3 regions of the Streptomyces sp. NPDC057854 genome follow, and region 3 is predicted to be linked to each of the others. Evidence: riboswitches for the same ligand, from Rfam matches in the RefSeq annotation. Region 3 holds a riboswitch; each other region holds the start of a gene.
What was found. Region 3 has a riboswitch for cobalamin ahead of cobN (cobaltochelatase subunit CobN). Riboswitches for the same ligand answer to the same signal wherever they lie in the genome.
Positions count from the first base shown of each region.

Region 1: another riboswitch for cobalamin. It lies ahead of ACFVQZ_RS19805 (ribonucleoside-diphosphate reductase subunit alpha); the one in region 3 lies ahead of cobN (cobaltochelatase subunit CobN).
Region 2: another riboswitch for cobalamin. It lies ahead of ACFVQZ_RS03890 (energy-coupling factor ABC transporter permease); the one in region 3 lies ahead of cobN (cobaltochelatase subunit CobN).

Region 1 covers NZ_JBHVMF010000013.1:36,629-41,456, reverse strand. The annotation lists gene mctP (monocarboxylate uptake permease MctP) at 1-861, shown strand, start outside; gene ACFVQZ_RS19810 (GNAT family N-acetyltransferase) at 945-1,448, shown strand; cobalamin riboswitch at 1,503-1,641, shown strand; gene ACFVQZ_RS19805 (ribonucleoside-diphosphate reductase subunit alpha) at 1,767-4,145, shown strand; gene ACFVQZ_RS19800 (ribonucleotide-diphosphate reductase subunit beta) at 4,136-4,828, shown strand, end outside.
Region 2 covers NZ_JBHVMF010000001.1:813,209-818,036, reverse strand. The annotation lists gene ACFVQZ_RS03905 (energy-coupling factor ABC transporter ATP-binding protein) at 1-276, opposite strand, end outside; gene cbiQ (cobalt ECF transporter T component CbiQ) at 273-1,022, opposite strand; gene ACFVQZ_RS03895 (energy-coupling factor ABC transporter substrate-binding protein) at 1,029-1,397, opposite strand; gene ACFVQZ_RS03890 (energy-coupling factor ABC transporter permease) at 1,397-2,092, opposite strand; cobalamin riboswitch at 2,121-2,343, opposite strand; gene ACFVQZ_RS03885 (PTS fructose transporter subunit IIA) at 2,540-2,947, opposite strand; gene dhaL (dihydroxyacetone kinase subunit DhaL) at 2,944-3,561, opposite strand; gene dhaK (dihydroxyacetone kinase subunit DhaK) at 3,569-4,561, opposite strand.
Region 3 covers NZ_JBHVMF010000017.1:111,335-116,162, forward strand. The annotation lists gene ACFVQZ_RS24105 (precorrin-2 C(20)-methyltransferase) at 1-356, opposite strand, end outside; gene ACFVQZ_RS24110 (precorrin-8X methylmutase) at 362-997, opposite strand; gene ACFVQZ_RS24115 (cobalamin biosynthesis protein CobG) at 1,000-2,241, opposite strand; cobalamin riboswitch at 2,321-2,447, shown strand; gene cobN (cobaltochelatase subunit CobN) at 2,488-4,828, shown strand, end outside.

The sequences.
Region 1 (4,828 bases), on a different contig from region 3:
TGGACGTACGCGACGCTCGCGCTCGGCTCGGCGCTCGCGCTCTTCATGTACCCGCACTCGATCACGGCGACCCTGTCGTCGAAGAGCCGCGAGGTCATCCGCCGCAACACCACGATCCTGCCGCTGTACTCGCTGATGCTGGGCCTGCTCGCGCTGCTCGGCTTCATGGCGATCGCCGCCGGCATCAAGGTGAGCAACGGCCAGCTCGCCATCCCGCAGCTCTTCGAGAACATGTTCCCCGACTGGTTCGCGGGCGTCGCGTTCGCCGCCATCGGCATCGGCGCGCTCGTCCCCGCCGCGATCATGTCGATCGCCGCGGCCAACCTCTTCACCCGCAACATCTACAAGGACTTCATCAAGAAGGACGCCACCCCCGAGCAGGAGACCAAGGTCTCCAAGGTGGTCTCGCTGCTGGTGAAGGTCGGCGCGCTCGCCTTCGTCCTCACCATGGACAAGACGGTCGCCATCAACTTCCAGCTCCTCGGCGGCATCTGGATCCTCCAGACCTTCCCGGCCCTCGTCGGCGGTCTGTTCACCAACTGGTTCCACCGCTGGGCGCTGCTCGCCGGCTGGGCCGTCGGCATGGTCTACGGCACCGCCGCCGCGTACGGCGTCGCCAGCCCGACCCAGAAGCACTTCGGCGGCTCCTCCGCCGAGATCCCCGGCATCGGCGAGATCGGCTACATCGGCCTCACCGCCTTCGTCCTCAACCTCGTCGTCACGGTCGTCCTCACCTTCGTCCTCCGGGCCCTCAAGGCCCCCCAGGGCGTCGACGAGACCTCCCCGTCGGACTACACGGCCGACGCCGGCGACGCCGGGGTCAGCACCGAGCTCCCGAAGGTGGGGGCCGGCACCCACTGATCCGGCGGTACGCGGACGGTGGCGAGGGCCCGGGGGCGGAAAACCCCGGGTCCTCGCCCGTTCCTGCGGGCAGACTGCCCGCCATGGACTTCACGATCAGGGCCGTACGGCCCGAGGAGTACGAGGAACTCGGCGAGATCACCGCCCGTGCCTACCTCGACGACGGACACCTCACCTTCGGCGAGGACGACCCCTATCTGCCGGTGATGAAGGACGTGGCCCGGCGGGTCGCCGAGGCGGAGGTGCTGGTCGCCGTCGACGCCGACGGCCGGCTGCTCGGCGGGGTGACCTTCACCGCCGGCGGTGGCGCGTACGCGGACGTCGCCGGGCCCGGCGAGGCCGAATTCCGGCTCCTGGCCGTCGCCCGCGCCGCGCGCGGCCGGGGCGTCGGCGAGGCGCTCGTCCGGGCCTGCGTCGAACGGGCCCGGGCCCTCGACGGCTGCACCCGGATGCTGCTCTCCACCCAGGACCGGATGGCGGAGGCCCACCGGATCTACGAGCGGGTCGGCTTCACCCGGCTCCCCGAACGGGACTGGAGCCCCGTTCCGGAGCTGTCGCCGCTGCTCGTCCTCGCCCTGGACCTCTGACCGCACCGACGTCCGGCGACACAACATGTGGGGGGTGCCGCGATCGGCGCCCCCCACATGTATGCTCGTGCTCGCTGTCGACGCAGGGGAATCCGGTGCGAATCCGGAACTGTCCCGCAACGGTGTGCTTCGTGCGCTTTCCTCACTTCCGCACGGGCGAGTCCGAGCACCTGCGCGCGGTGCGCCCGGTCCGACCGTTCCGGGCGCCGACGACGTCCGGGCCTCGCGGAATGGGCCGGTGGACGCGGGCGCTTCCGCGCGTGCGCACGCCCGCCCTCCCCCGCCGCTGCCCCGGGCCGAGCGAGGGAGAGCCCCCACGTGACCATCGCGCCTGCGGGTCCGTCAGCCACCGAGGCCGCCACGAGCGAGAGCGACGGCCCCGGAACCGTATTGCTGCGGACCCTGACCGACCTCACCGCCGACCTCACCGACACCGACCCCGGCCGGGTCGCCGCCGCCGCGCTGCGCGGCCGGCACGCCGGATCGGACGAGGCGGAGCTGCGCGAACTGGCCACCGAGGCCGCCGCCGGACTCATCTCCGAGGACCCCGCCTACTCCCGGCTCGCCGCCCGCCTGCTCACCCTCACCATCGCCGAGGAGGCCGCCGGACAGGGCGCCGTCTCCTTCTCCGCCTCGGTCGCCACCGGCCACCGCGAGGGCCTGATCGCCGACCGCACCGCCGCCCTCGTCGCCCGGCACGCCGCGCGGATGGACGCGCTGATCGACCCGGCCGCCGACGACCGCTTCGGCTACTTCGGCCTGCGGACGCTGTACTCCCGCTACCTGCTGCGCCACCCGCTCACCCGCAAGGTCATCGAGACCCCGCAGCACTTCATGCTCCGGGTCGCCGCCGGCCTCGCCGAGGACGACTCGGACCGCGCCCTGGACGAGGTCGCGGCGCTGTACGGGCTGATGAGCCGGCTGGACTACCTGCCGTCCTCCCCCACGCTCTTCAACTCCGGCACCCGCCACCCGCAGATGTCCTCCTGCTACCTGCTGGACTCCCCGCAGGACGAGCTGGACTCCATCTACGACCGCTACCACCAGGTCGCGCGCCTGTCGAAGCACGCCGGCGGCATCGGCCTGTCGTACTCCCGCATCCGCTCGCGCGGTTCGCTGATCCGCGGCACCAACGGGCACTCCAACGGCATCGTGCCCTTCCTGAAGACGCTGGACGCCTCGGTCGCCGCCGTCAACCAGGGCGGCCGGCGCAAGGGCGCCGCCGCCGTCTACCTGGAGACCTGGCACGCCGACATCGAGGAGTTCCTGGAGCTCCGCGACAACACCGGCGAGGACGCCCGCCGCACCCACAACCTGAACCTCGCCCACTGGATCCCGGACGAGTTCATGCGCCGGGTGAACGCGGACGCCGAGTGGTCGCTCTTCTCCCCCGCCGACGTGCCCGAGCTGGTCGACCTGTGGGGCGAGGAGTTCGACGCCGCCTACCGCGCCGCCGAGGCGAAGGGCCTGGCCCGCCGGACCATCCCGGCCCGCGACCTGTACGGCCGGATGATGCGGACCCTCGCCCAGACCGGCAACGGCTGGATGACCTTCAAGGACGCCTCCAACCGCACCGCCAACCAGACCGCCGAGCCCGGCACCGTCGTCCACTCCTCCAACCTCTGCACCGAGATCATCGAGGTCACCAACGACGGCGAGACGGCCGTCTGCAACCTCGGCTCGATCAACCTCGGCGCCTTCGTCCACCCCGAGATCGGGGGCATCGACTGGGCCCGCCTGGACGACACGGTCCGCACCGCCGTCACCTTCCTCGACCGGGTCGTCGACATCAACTTCTACCCGACCGAGCAGGCCGGGAACTCCAACGCGAAGTGGCGCCCCGTGGGCCTCGGCGCGATGGGCCTCCAGGACGTCTTCTTCAAGCTGCGGCTGCCCTTCGACTCCGCCGAGGCGAAGGCACTGTCCACGAGGATCGCCGAGCGGATCATGCTCGCCGCGTACGAGGCGTCCGCCGACCTCGCCGAGCGCAACGGCCCGCTGCCGGCCTGGGAGCGGACCCGCACCGCGCGGGGCGTGCTCCACCCCGACCACTACGACGTCGAGCTGAACTGGCCGGAGCGCTGGGCGGCGCTGCGCGAGCGGATCGCCGCCGTCGGCATGCGCAACAGCCTGCTGCTCGCCATCGCGCCGACGGCGACCATCGCGTCGATCGCCGGCGTGTACGAGTGCATCGAGCCGCAGGTCTCCAACCTGTTCAAGCGCGAGACGCTGTCCGGCGAGTTCCTGCAGGTCAACACGTACCTGGTGGACGAGCTGAAGCGGCTCGGCGTGTGGGACGCGCAGACCCGGGAGGCGCTGCGCGAGGCCAACGGCTCGGTGCAGGGCTTCGGCTGGGTGCCGGCCGAGGTGCGCGAGCTGTACCGCACGGCCTGGGAGATCCCGCAGCGCGGCCTCATCGACATGGCGGCGGCCCGCACCCCGTTCCTGGACCAGTCGCAGTCCCTGAACCTGTTCATGGAGACGCCGACCATCGGCAAGCTGTCGTCGATGTACGCGTACGCCTGGAAGCAGGGCCTGAAGACGACGTACTACCTGCGCTCCCGCCCGGCGACCCGGATCGCCCGCGCCGCGTCGGCGTCCGCCGCCACCCCGATCCCCGTCCAGCAGGCGGCCCCCGACGCGGACGCCGTCGCCTGCTCCCTCGAAAACCCCGAGTCCTGCGAGGCATGCCAGTGACCACCCGTACGAACAACCTCCTCGACCCGGGCTTCGAGCTGACGCTCCGCCCGATGCGCTACCCGGACTTCTACGAGCGCTACCGGGACGCCATCAAGAACACCTGGACCGTCGAGGAGGTCGACCTCCACTCGGACGTCGCCGACCTCGCCAAGCTCACCCCCGGCGAGCAGCACATGATCGGCCGGCTCGTCGCGTTCTTCGCGACCGGCGACTCGATCGTGGCGAACAACCTGGTGCTGACGCTCTACAAGCACATCAACTCCCCCGAGGCGCGGCTCTACCTCTCCCGCCAGCTCTTCGAGGAGGCCGTGCACGTCCAGTTCTACCTGACCCTGCTGGACACCTACCTGCCCGACCCGGACGACCGCGCGGCGGCCTTCGCGGCCGTCGAGAACATCCCGTCGATCCGCGAGAAGGCGCAGTTCTGCTTCCGGTGGATGGACTCGGTCGAGAAGATCGACCGCCTGGAGACGCGGGAGGACCGCCGCCGCTTCCTCCTCAACCTGATCTGCTTCGCCGCCTGCATCGAGGGCCTGTTCTTCTACGGCGCCTTCGCGTACGTCTACTGGTTCCGCTCGCGCGGCCTGCTGCACGGCCTGGCGACGGGCACCAACTGGGTGTTCCGCGACGAGACCATGCACATGAACTTCGCGTTCGAGGTCGTGGACACGGTCCGCAAG
Region 2 (4,828 bases), on a different contig from region 3:
GTCCTGCGTCACCAGCTGCACCGAGGTCCGCAGCCGTGTCAGCCCCTTCCGGTCGTACACCACCTCCGCGCCGTCCAGCAGCAGCGTCCCGCTCCCGCACCGCAGCCCGCCGCTCAGCAGCCGCAGCAGCGTCGTCTTCCCGCCGCCGTTCCGCCCGAGCAGCGCGACCGCCCGGCCCGCCGGCACGGCGAACCCGACGTCCGTGAGGACGGGCGGCCCGTCCTCGTACGCGAAACCCGCGCGCACCAGCTCCACGACCGGGGTGGGAGACGTCACGGCAGGAACCTTTCCAGGACGAGGGTGAGGGCGACGAGCCCCGCGAGGAGACCGCCCGTCGCCGCGAGGAACGGACGGGAGACGGGCGCCTCGGGCAGCAGGACCCGCAGCGTCCCGTCGTACCCCCGCCCGGCCAGACCGGTCTGGAGCCGCTGCGCCCGGTCGAAGGCGCGGACGAACGACGTCGCGCCGAGCCCGGCCAGCGACCGCCACACCGCGCCCCGGGTCGTCGCCCCGAGCCGCGCCGCCTGCGCCTGCCGCACCTTCGCCTGCGCGTCCAGCAGCAGGAACACGATCCGGTACATCACCAGGGCCACGTCCACCACCGGCGCCGGCACCCCGGCCCGCACCAGCCGCGGCAGCACGTCCGACACCGGCGTGGTGAAGGCGAACAGCAGCACCCCCAGCGAGGCCGAGGCCGTCCGCAGCAGCAGTTCACCGGCGCGGACCGGCCCGTCCGGCGCCCAGGCCACGAACCCTCCGGCACCGCCCACCGCGAACAGCAGCGGCACCGCGCCCGTGACGCAGAAGCCCAGCGGGATCCGGAAGGCCCGCCACAGCTGCCGGCCCGGCACCCCGGCCGGACCGAGCAGCACCGCGAGCGCCGCCGCGGCGACCAGGACCGCGCCCGGCCACGGCGGCAGGCACACCGCGCACAGCGTCAGACCGAAACCGAGGACGGCCTTCTCCACAGGATGGCGGCGGCGCCAGCGACTGCTGTGCGCCGCCGCGTCGATCGGCAGCATCCGCGGCTACGCGCCCCGGTCCGCGTCCGCGCCGGCGTCCGCGCCCGGCGCGCCGCCCTCGCCCCGGGCCGCCGCCCGCTCCTCGCCCTGCCGCCGACCGCGCCGCAGCCCGAAGTAGTACGCGAGGACACCGGCGCCCAGCGCCGCCTGGAGCGCGAACAGCGCCGACTCGATCTCACCGGACGGCGGCTCGTACAGCGGGCTGAACCACGGCTCGTAGTCCGGCTCGATCTTGGTGATCGCCGTCTCCGCCTCCGCGTCGGCGCCGGCGAACGGCTCCTCCTTGTGGTCGCCGAGGCCGAGCGCCAGCGGCAGCACCGCCAGCGCCGCCACCAGCGCGAGCAGCAGCGTGTTGATCTTCGCGTTCCGGCTCATCACGCCGCCGCCCCCTCGCGTCGCTTCTCCTCCGGCCGGCCGAGCACCCCGAGCCGCAGCAGGTCGCCCTTGCTGGACTGGGTGAGCAGCCGCATCACCAGGACGGTCAGCAGCCCCTCGCTCACGGCGAGCGGGATCTGCGTCAGCGCGAAGATGCCGCCGAACTTGGCGAGCGAACCCGCCACCCCGCTGCCCGGGTCGGGGAAGGCGAGCGCCAGCTGGACGCTGGTCACGCAGTACGTGGAGAGGTCGGCGACGAACGCGCCGCAGAACACGGCCGCCATCAGCGGCGCCCCGGACCGCTTCAGCAGCGCGTACGTCCCGTATCCCGCCCAGGGGCCGACGATCGCCATCGAGAAGACGTTGGCGCCCAGCGTCGTCAGTCCGCCGTGCGCGAGCAGCAGCGCCTGGAACAGCAGCGTGATCGTGCCGAGCACCGCCATGATCGGCGGCCGGAACAGGATGGCACCCAGGCCCGTACCCGTCGGATGGGAGCAACTGCCGGTCACCGACGGCAGTTTGAGCGCGGACAGGACGAAGGTGAAGGCGCCGGACGCGCCCAGCAGCAGGGTGGACTCGGGGTGGGCGCGCACCTCGCGGGTGAGCGCGCGGACGCCGTGGACGACGAACGGAGCCGCCGCGACGCCCCAGGCGGCGGCGTGGACGGGGGGCAGATACCCCTCGGCGATATGCATGATCGGGAGACCCTCTCCAGCACCTCGTGGATGGACAACGCGCCCTGGCCGGTCTCCTGGCTGACGGTAGTGCCGCCCGACTCCGCCTTCCCACCCCACGACGGTCTCCCGCGGCGGAGCAGTGGCTTCCCCTGGGGGATGGAGCCGGACCTCCCGATCACAGTGGCGAGGGCCGCACCGGTACTGCACCGGTTTCCCGAACACCAAGGCCCTGCGACAGTAGTGGGTTGACCTGCCTCATCACAATGCGGCATCGGTCACCCACGCTCCGCCGCGGGGCGCCGGCCGGGGCGGGAGAGGGCGCGTTGTCAGACCCCCGCACTAGCGTGGACCCCGTCCCAGTGCGTTGCTGCTGCTCGGACGACGAGGGGCGCCCCGGCGGCGTGGAACCCGGCCGGGGCACCCCTCGGACCCGCGTCGGACCCTGCGGTGTCAGACCTTGCGGTGTCAGACCTTGCGGTAGGCGTACGCCTCCGAGGCCGCCGCCGCCACCGCGTCGAGGTCGCCGCCCGCGCTCGCCGTCACCACGGCGGCCACCGCGCCCTCCACGAACGGCGCGTCCACGAGCCGGGTCCCCTCCGGGAGTTCGTCGCCCTCCGCGAGCAGCGCCTTCACCGTGAGGACCGCGCTCCCCAGGTCGACCAGGACGGCCACCCCGGCCCCCGCGTCGACGCCCTCCGCCGCCGCGGCGATCAGCTCCGCGCTCGTGCCGAGCCCCCCGTCCGGGGTGCCGCCAGCCGCCGCGACCGGCGCCAGGTCGCCGCCGCCGGCCAGGCCCCGCGCGAGCTCCGCCACCGCCGCGGCGACGGCCGCGCTGTGCGAGACCAGCACGATTCCGACCCTGCCTCCGCTCATCCGGCCGTCACCTCCGCCAGCGCCGCGAACAGCAGCGCCGCCGACGTCGCCCCCGGGTCCTGGTGCCCGACCGACCGCTCGCCGAGATAGCTGGCCCGGCCCTTGCGCGCCCGCAGCGGGACGGTCGCCCGCGCGCCCTCCTCGGCGGCGGCCCGCGCCGCGGCGAAGGACCCGGGCAGCGCCGCCACCGCCGGAACCAGCGCGTCCAGCATCGTCTTGTCGCCCGGTACGGCCCCGCCGAGCTGCCCGACCGCCGCGACCCCGGCGCCCAGCGCGTCCGCGAGCCCGGCCCGGGTGACCTCCTCCGCGTCGCCGAGCGCCTTGCCCGCCCGCCGCAGCAGCGTCCCGTACAGCGGCCCGGACGCCCCGCCGACCGTGGAGATCAGCTCCCGCCCGGCGGCCACCAGGACCGCGCCCGGCGTCGCGGGCGGCTCCTTCGCCAGCGCCGCCGCCACGGCGGCGAACCCGCGCTTCAGATTGGCCCCGTGGTCCGCGTCGCCGATCGCCGCGTCCAGCTCGGTCAGCCGCCCGGCCTCCCGTTCCACCGCCGCCGCGACCGCGCCCATCCACCGCACCACGACCCCGGCCCCGTACGTCTCCGCCGTCTCCGTCATGGCCCGCTCACCGGCCCCAGCGCAGCGCGGCGGTCGCCACCGGCGCGTCCCACAGCCGCAGCAGCTCCTCGTCCGCCGCGCACAGCGTCACCGAGCAGCCGGCCATGTCCAGGGAGGTGACGTAGTTCCCGACCAGCGTCCGCGCCACCGGCACCCGGCGCGCGTCCAGCACCCGCCGCACCTCCGCGTTGAAGCCGTACAGCTCCAGGAGCGGCGTGCCGCCCATCCCGTTCACCAGCAGCAGCACCGGATCCGAGGGCCGCAGATCGTCCAGTACGGCCTCGACGGCGACCTCGGCGATCTCCCCCGCCGTCATCATCCCGCGCCGCTCCCGCCCCGGCTCGCCATGGATGCCGACGCCCAACTCCAGCTCGCCCGGCGGCAGATCGAACGTCGGACCGCCCTTCGCGGGCGTGCTGCACGCGCTCAGCGCGACCCCGAACGACCGTGACCGCGCGACCACCTGCCGGGCCAGCGCCTCCACCCGCTCCAGCGGCGCGCCCTCCTCGGCCGCCGCCCCGGCCAGCTTCTCCACGAAGAGCGTCGCCCCGGTCCCGCGCCGCCCCGCCGTGTACAGGCTGTCGGTCACCGCCACGTCGTCGTCGACGAGGACCCGGGCCACCTGGATCCCCTCGTCCTCGGCGAGTTCGGCGGCCATCTCGAAGTTCAGCACGTCCCCGGTGTAGTTCTTCACCACGAACAGCACCCCCGCGCCGCTGTCCACCGCCGCGGCGGCCCGCACCATCTGGTCCGGCACCGGCGAGGTGAACACCTCCCCGGGACAGGCCGCGTCCAGCATCCCCGGCCCCACGAACCCGGCGTGCAGCGGCTCGTGCCCGGACCCGCCGCCCGACACCAGCGCCACCTTCCCCGCCACCGGCGCGTCCCTGCGCACCACCACCCGCCGCTCCACGTCCACGGTCAGTTCGGGATGCGCGGCGGCGAGCCCCCGCAGCCCGTCGGCCACGACGGTCTCGGGCACGTTGATCAGCATCTTCACAGGCATCTCCCGGTGCGTGCTCGTCGCATGGGTGCATGATGGCGCAATTATCGGCGCGAGGGCGGGGCCGCGCACCGGTGCGTCGCGTCCGGTACGAGGGCACGGGGATCGGCCCCGGCGGGCCCGTCGAGCGCCGTCCCTGCCGGAGGGGCGGTCACCGCCGTCACTTCTTTCCCTCGCGCCCCTCGACGCGGGAGGCCCGGCCCCCCGACCATGGTCACGCGCCCGGAGACCGAACGGCGGCCCGAGCGCGCTCGCCGGCCGGAG
Region 3 (4,828 bases):
TGCATGTGCTGGTAGGAGCCGTAGAACAGCGGGTCGCCCTCGGCGAGGACGGCGACCGTGCGGCCCGCGTCGAGGTGCGCGGCGAGGCGGGCGGCGGCCTCCTCGTAGAAGTCGTCGAGGGCGCCGCGGTAGCCGCCGGGGTGGTCGGTGGTCTCGACGGTGAGCGGGTACATGAGCCGCTCCTCGACGTGGTCCTCGCGCAGGTGGGGGGCGGCGATGGAGCGGGCTATCGAGCGGCCGTGGCGGGCCGAGTGGTAGGCGACGACGTCGGCCTCGGCGATGGCCTTCACGGCGGCGAGGGTGAGGAGGTTCGGGTCGCCGGGGCCGAGGCCGACCCCGTACAGCTTGCCCTTCACTACGGTCACTGCTGGATCTCCGGTTCGTGCGCGAGGGCGTTGAGGGCGGCGGCGGTGATGGCGCTGCCGCCGCGGCGGCCGCGGACCACCAGGTAGTCGAGGCCGAGGTCGTTGGCGGCGAGGGCGTCCTTGGACTCGGCGGCGCCGATGAAGCCGACGGGGATGCCGAGGACGGCGGCGGGCTTCGGGGCGCCCTTCGCGATCATCTCCAGGAGGTGGAAGAGCGCGGTGGGGGCGTTGCCGATGGCGACGACGGAGCCTTCGAGGCGGTCCCGCCACAGTTCGAGGGCGGCGGCGGAGCGGGTGGTGCCGAGCTCGGCGGCGAGGCCGGGGACGGCGGGGTCGGCGAGCGCGCACAGCACCTCGTTGTCGGCGGGCAGCCGCTTGCGGGTGACGCCGGAGGCGACCATCTGCGCGTCGCAGAGGATGGGGGCGCCGGCCTGCAGGGCGGCGCGGGCGCGGGTGACGACGCCGGGGGAGTACGCGAGGTCCCGCACGAGGTCGGTCATGCCGCAGGCGTGGATCATGCGGACGGCGACGGTGGCGACGTCGGCGGGCAGCGCGCCGAGGTCGGCCTCGGCGCGGATCGTGGCGAAGGAGCGGCGGTAGATCTCGGCGCCGTCTTTCTCGTACTCGTACATCCTCAGTGCTCCATCGGTTTCGTGCGGGCCGCCGCCACGGCTGCGGCCAGGGCGGTGCGGGGGACGGGCGCGCCGTCCAGCAGATAGGTGCCGGTGTCCCGGGCGGTGACCTCGACCCAGGTGCCGTGCGGGTGTCCGCAGCGGCGCTCGCAGCCGGAGTAGTGCACGGGCAGCGGTCCGGCGGGGGCGCGGGCGGCGTCGGCGCGGACGTCGGCGAGGGACTTGGCGCAGCCGGGCAGGCCGGTGCAGGCGGTGACGCCGGTGCCGGGGGCGGCGGGGTCGGTGAGCAGGCCGAGGGCGGCGAGGGCGGGGAGCCGGCCGGCGGTGGGGCCGACGGCGACCGCGCCGCGCCAGGGCGTCAGCCGGATCTCGGCCGCGCCGTCGGCGAGCGCCCGCAGTTGCCCGGCGGTGAGCCGGCCGAGGGGGGCGAGGACGTGCACGGCGTGGTCGCCGAGCGGGCCGGGTGCGGGCGGGGGTCCGGCCGGCCGGGCGGGAGAGGGTACGGGCTCCGCGGTGATCGCCGCGCGGCGCAGGGCGCCGGCCCAGTCCGGGAGGTGCCCGGGCGGGAGTTCGCGGGGGCGCCAGGCGCCGGTGGCGGCGGTGTCGGCGGCGTCGAGGAAGGCGAGGGCGCAGGCGAGCGCGGCGGGCGCGGCGGCTTCGGCGCCGGGCAGCCGGAAGGCGCCGGAGCCGGTGTCGAGGACGACGGTGCCGTCGGGTGCTGCGATCAAGGTCACATCGCCGCCGAGTCCGGCGACGTCGCCGCGGCCGTCGTCGAGGACGAAGAGGAAGCGGCCGGAGAGGGCCGCCGCGCGGGGTGCGGCGCAGAGCGCGGCGTCGAGGGCGCGGGCCCACAACTGCACGTCGGCGTGGCCGAGTCCGTCGAGTCCGGCGGCGGGGGAGGCGACGATGTTCCGGACCCGCTCGTGGGTGGGGGAGGGCAGCAGGCCCGCGTCGCCGAGGAGGGCGGCGAGCCGGGCGCCGCAGTCGTCGCGCAGGCCGCGCAGCTCGGCGTTGCCGCGTGAGGTGACGGAGACGGCGCCGTCGCCCAGGGTCTCGGCCGCGTCCGCCAGCGCCAGGGCCTGACGATGCGTCAGGCGGCCTGCGGGGAGGCGGAGTCGGGCGAGGTGCCCGTCGGCGGCGGCGTGCAGCCGGAGCGCCCCGGGGCACGCGTCGCCTCGGTCCCGTATGCGGGGTTCGCCCGGTTCGGCCGGGCGGGGCGGGGTCGGCGGCATGGCGGCGAGCATACCCACGGGGAACCGGACGGCCACCGAGTGTGATCCGGCCGACTCTCCGGCGCCCTCCGGCGCGCCGACGGCACGCTCTACTATGCAGATCGGCATGGGGTCCCAGGACCCCGGGGAGGAAGCCCGGTGAGAATCCGGCGCGGTCCCGCCACTGTGAGCCCGTACCCCACGGGTGAGCCAGGAACTCCCGCCGTCCATCGACCACCCGGGGCGCGGACAACCCCGAGGAAGGGCCTGAGCCTCGCCATGCTCCTGCTGCTGTCGCACTCCGACACCGACCTGCTCAGCGCCCGTGCGGCCGGCGGTCCGGTGGAGTACCGCTTCGCCAACCCGTCCCGGCTCCCGCTCGCCGACCTCCCCGCGCTCCTCGACGGCGCCGAGCTGGTCGTCGTCCGCCTCCTCGGCGGCGTCCGCTCCTGGCAGGAGGGCCTCGACGCGGTCCTCGCCACCGGGAAGCCGGTCGTCGTCCTCAGCGGCGAACAGGCCCCCGACGCCCAGCTGATGGCGGCCTCCACGGTGCCGGTCGGCGTCGCCACCGAGGCGCACGCCTACCTCGCCCACGGCGGCCCCGCCAACCTGGAGCAGCTGGCCCGCTTCCTCTCCGACACCGTCCTGCTCACCGGCCACGGCTTCGAGGCCCCGGCGCCCGCCCCCACCTGGGGCCCGCTGGAGCGGACCGCGCGCCCCGGCGACGGCCCGACGATCGCCGTGCTCTACTACCGCGCCCACCACATGAGCGGGAACACCGCCTTCGTCGGCGCCCTCTGCGACGCGATCGAGGACGCCGGCGGCCGGGCGCTGCCGTTGTACGTGGCGTCGCTGCGGGCGCCCGAGGAGGAGCTGCTGGCGGAGCTGCGCCGCGCCGACGCGATCGTCACCACCGTCCTGGCCGCCGGCGGCACCAAGCCGGCCGCCGCGCAGGCGGGCGGGGACGAGGAGGCGTGGGACGCGGGGGCGCTCGCCGCGCTCGACGTGCCGGTGCTCCAGGCGCTCTGCCTGACCGGTTCGCGCGCCGCCTGGGACGAGAACGACGAGGGCCTGTCGCCGCTGGACGCGGCGAGCCAGGTCGCCGTCCCCGAGTTCGACGGCCGTCTCATCACCGTGCCGTTCTCGTTCAAGGAGATCGACGCCGACGGCCTGCCCGCCTACGTCGCCGACCCGGAGCGCGCCGCCCGCGTCGCCGGCATCGCGGTCCGGCACGCGCGGCTGCGGCACATCCCGAACGCCGAGAAGAAGCTGGCGCTGGTCCTCTCCGCGTACCCGACGAAGCACTCCCGCATCGGCAACGCCGTCGGCCTGGACACTCCGGCCTCCGCCGTCGCCCTGCTGCGCCGGTTGATCGCCGAGGGGTACGACTTCGGGCCGGCCGAGGAGCTGCCGGGCCTGGTGTCCGGCGACGGCGACGAGCTGATCCGCGCCCTCATCGAGGCCGGCGGCCACGACCAGGACTGGCTCACCGAGGAGCAGCTGGCGCGCAACCCGGTCCGCATCCCGGCCGCCGACTACCGGCGCTGGTACGCCGGGCTGCCGGCCGAGCTGCGCGAGCAGGTGGAGGAGCACTGGGGTCCGGCGCCCGGCGAGATGTTCCTGGACCGGTCGCGGAACCCGGAGGGCGACATCGTCCTGGCGGCGCTGCGGCGCGGGAACCTGCTGATCCTCATCCAGCCGCCGCGCGGCTTCGGCGAGAACCCGATCGCGATCTACCACGACCCGGACCTGCCGCCGTCGCACCACTACCTGGCCGCCTACCGCTGGATCGCGGCCCGCGCGGAGGACGGCGGCTTCGGCGCCGACGCGATGGTCCACCTGGGCAAGCACGGCAACCTGGAGTGGCTGCCCGGCAAGAACGCCGGCCTGTCCGCCGCCTGCGGCCCGGACGCGGCTCTCGGCGACCTGCCGCTCGTCTACCCGTTCCTGGTCAACGACCCGGGCGAGGGCACCCAGGCCAAGCGCCGGGCGCACGCCACGCTCGTCGACCACCTGGTGCCGCCGATGGCCCGCGCCGACTCGTACGGCGACATCGCGCGCCTGGAGCAGCTGCTCGACGAGTACGCGCAGATCTCCTCGATGGACCCGGCGAAGCTCCCGGCGATCCGCGCGCAGATCTGGACCCTCATCCAGGCCGCCAAGCTCGACCACGACCTCGGTCTCCAGGAGCGCCCGGAGGACGACGGCTTCGACGACTTCCTGCTGCACGTCGACGGCTGGCTGTGCGAGGTGAAGGACGCGCAGATCCGTGACGGCCTGCACGTCCTCGGCGGCGCGCCGACCGGCCCGGAGCGGGTCAACCTGGTGCTGTCCATCCTCCGCGCCCGGCAGATCTGGGGCGGTACGCAGGCGCTGCCCGGTCTGCGGGAGGCGCTGGGCCTGGACGAGTCGGCGGCCACCCGGACCACCGCCGACGAGGCGGAGGCGAAGGCCCGCGAGCTGGTCGAGGCGATGGAGGCCGCGGACTGGGACGCGGACGCGGTCGCGACGGTGGCGGCGGGGCACGGCCCCGAGGTCGCCGCGGTCCTCCGGTTCGCCTGCGACCAGGTCGTGCCGCGGCTGGCGGCCACCACCGACGAGCTGACGCACGCGGTGCACG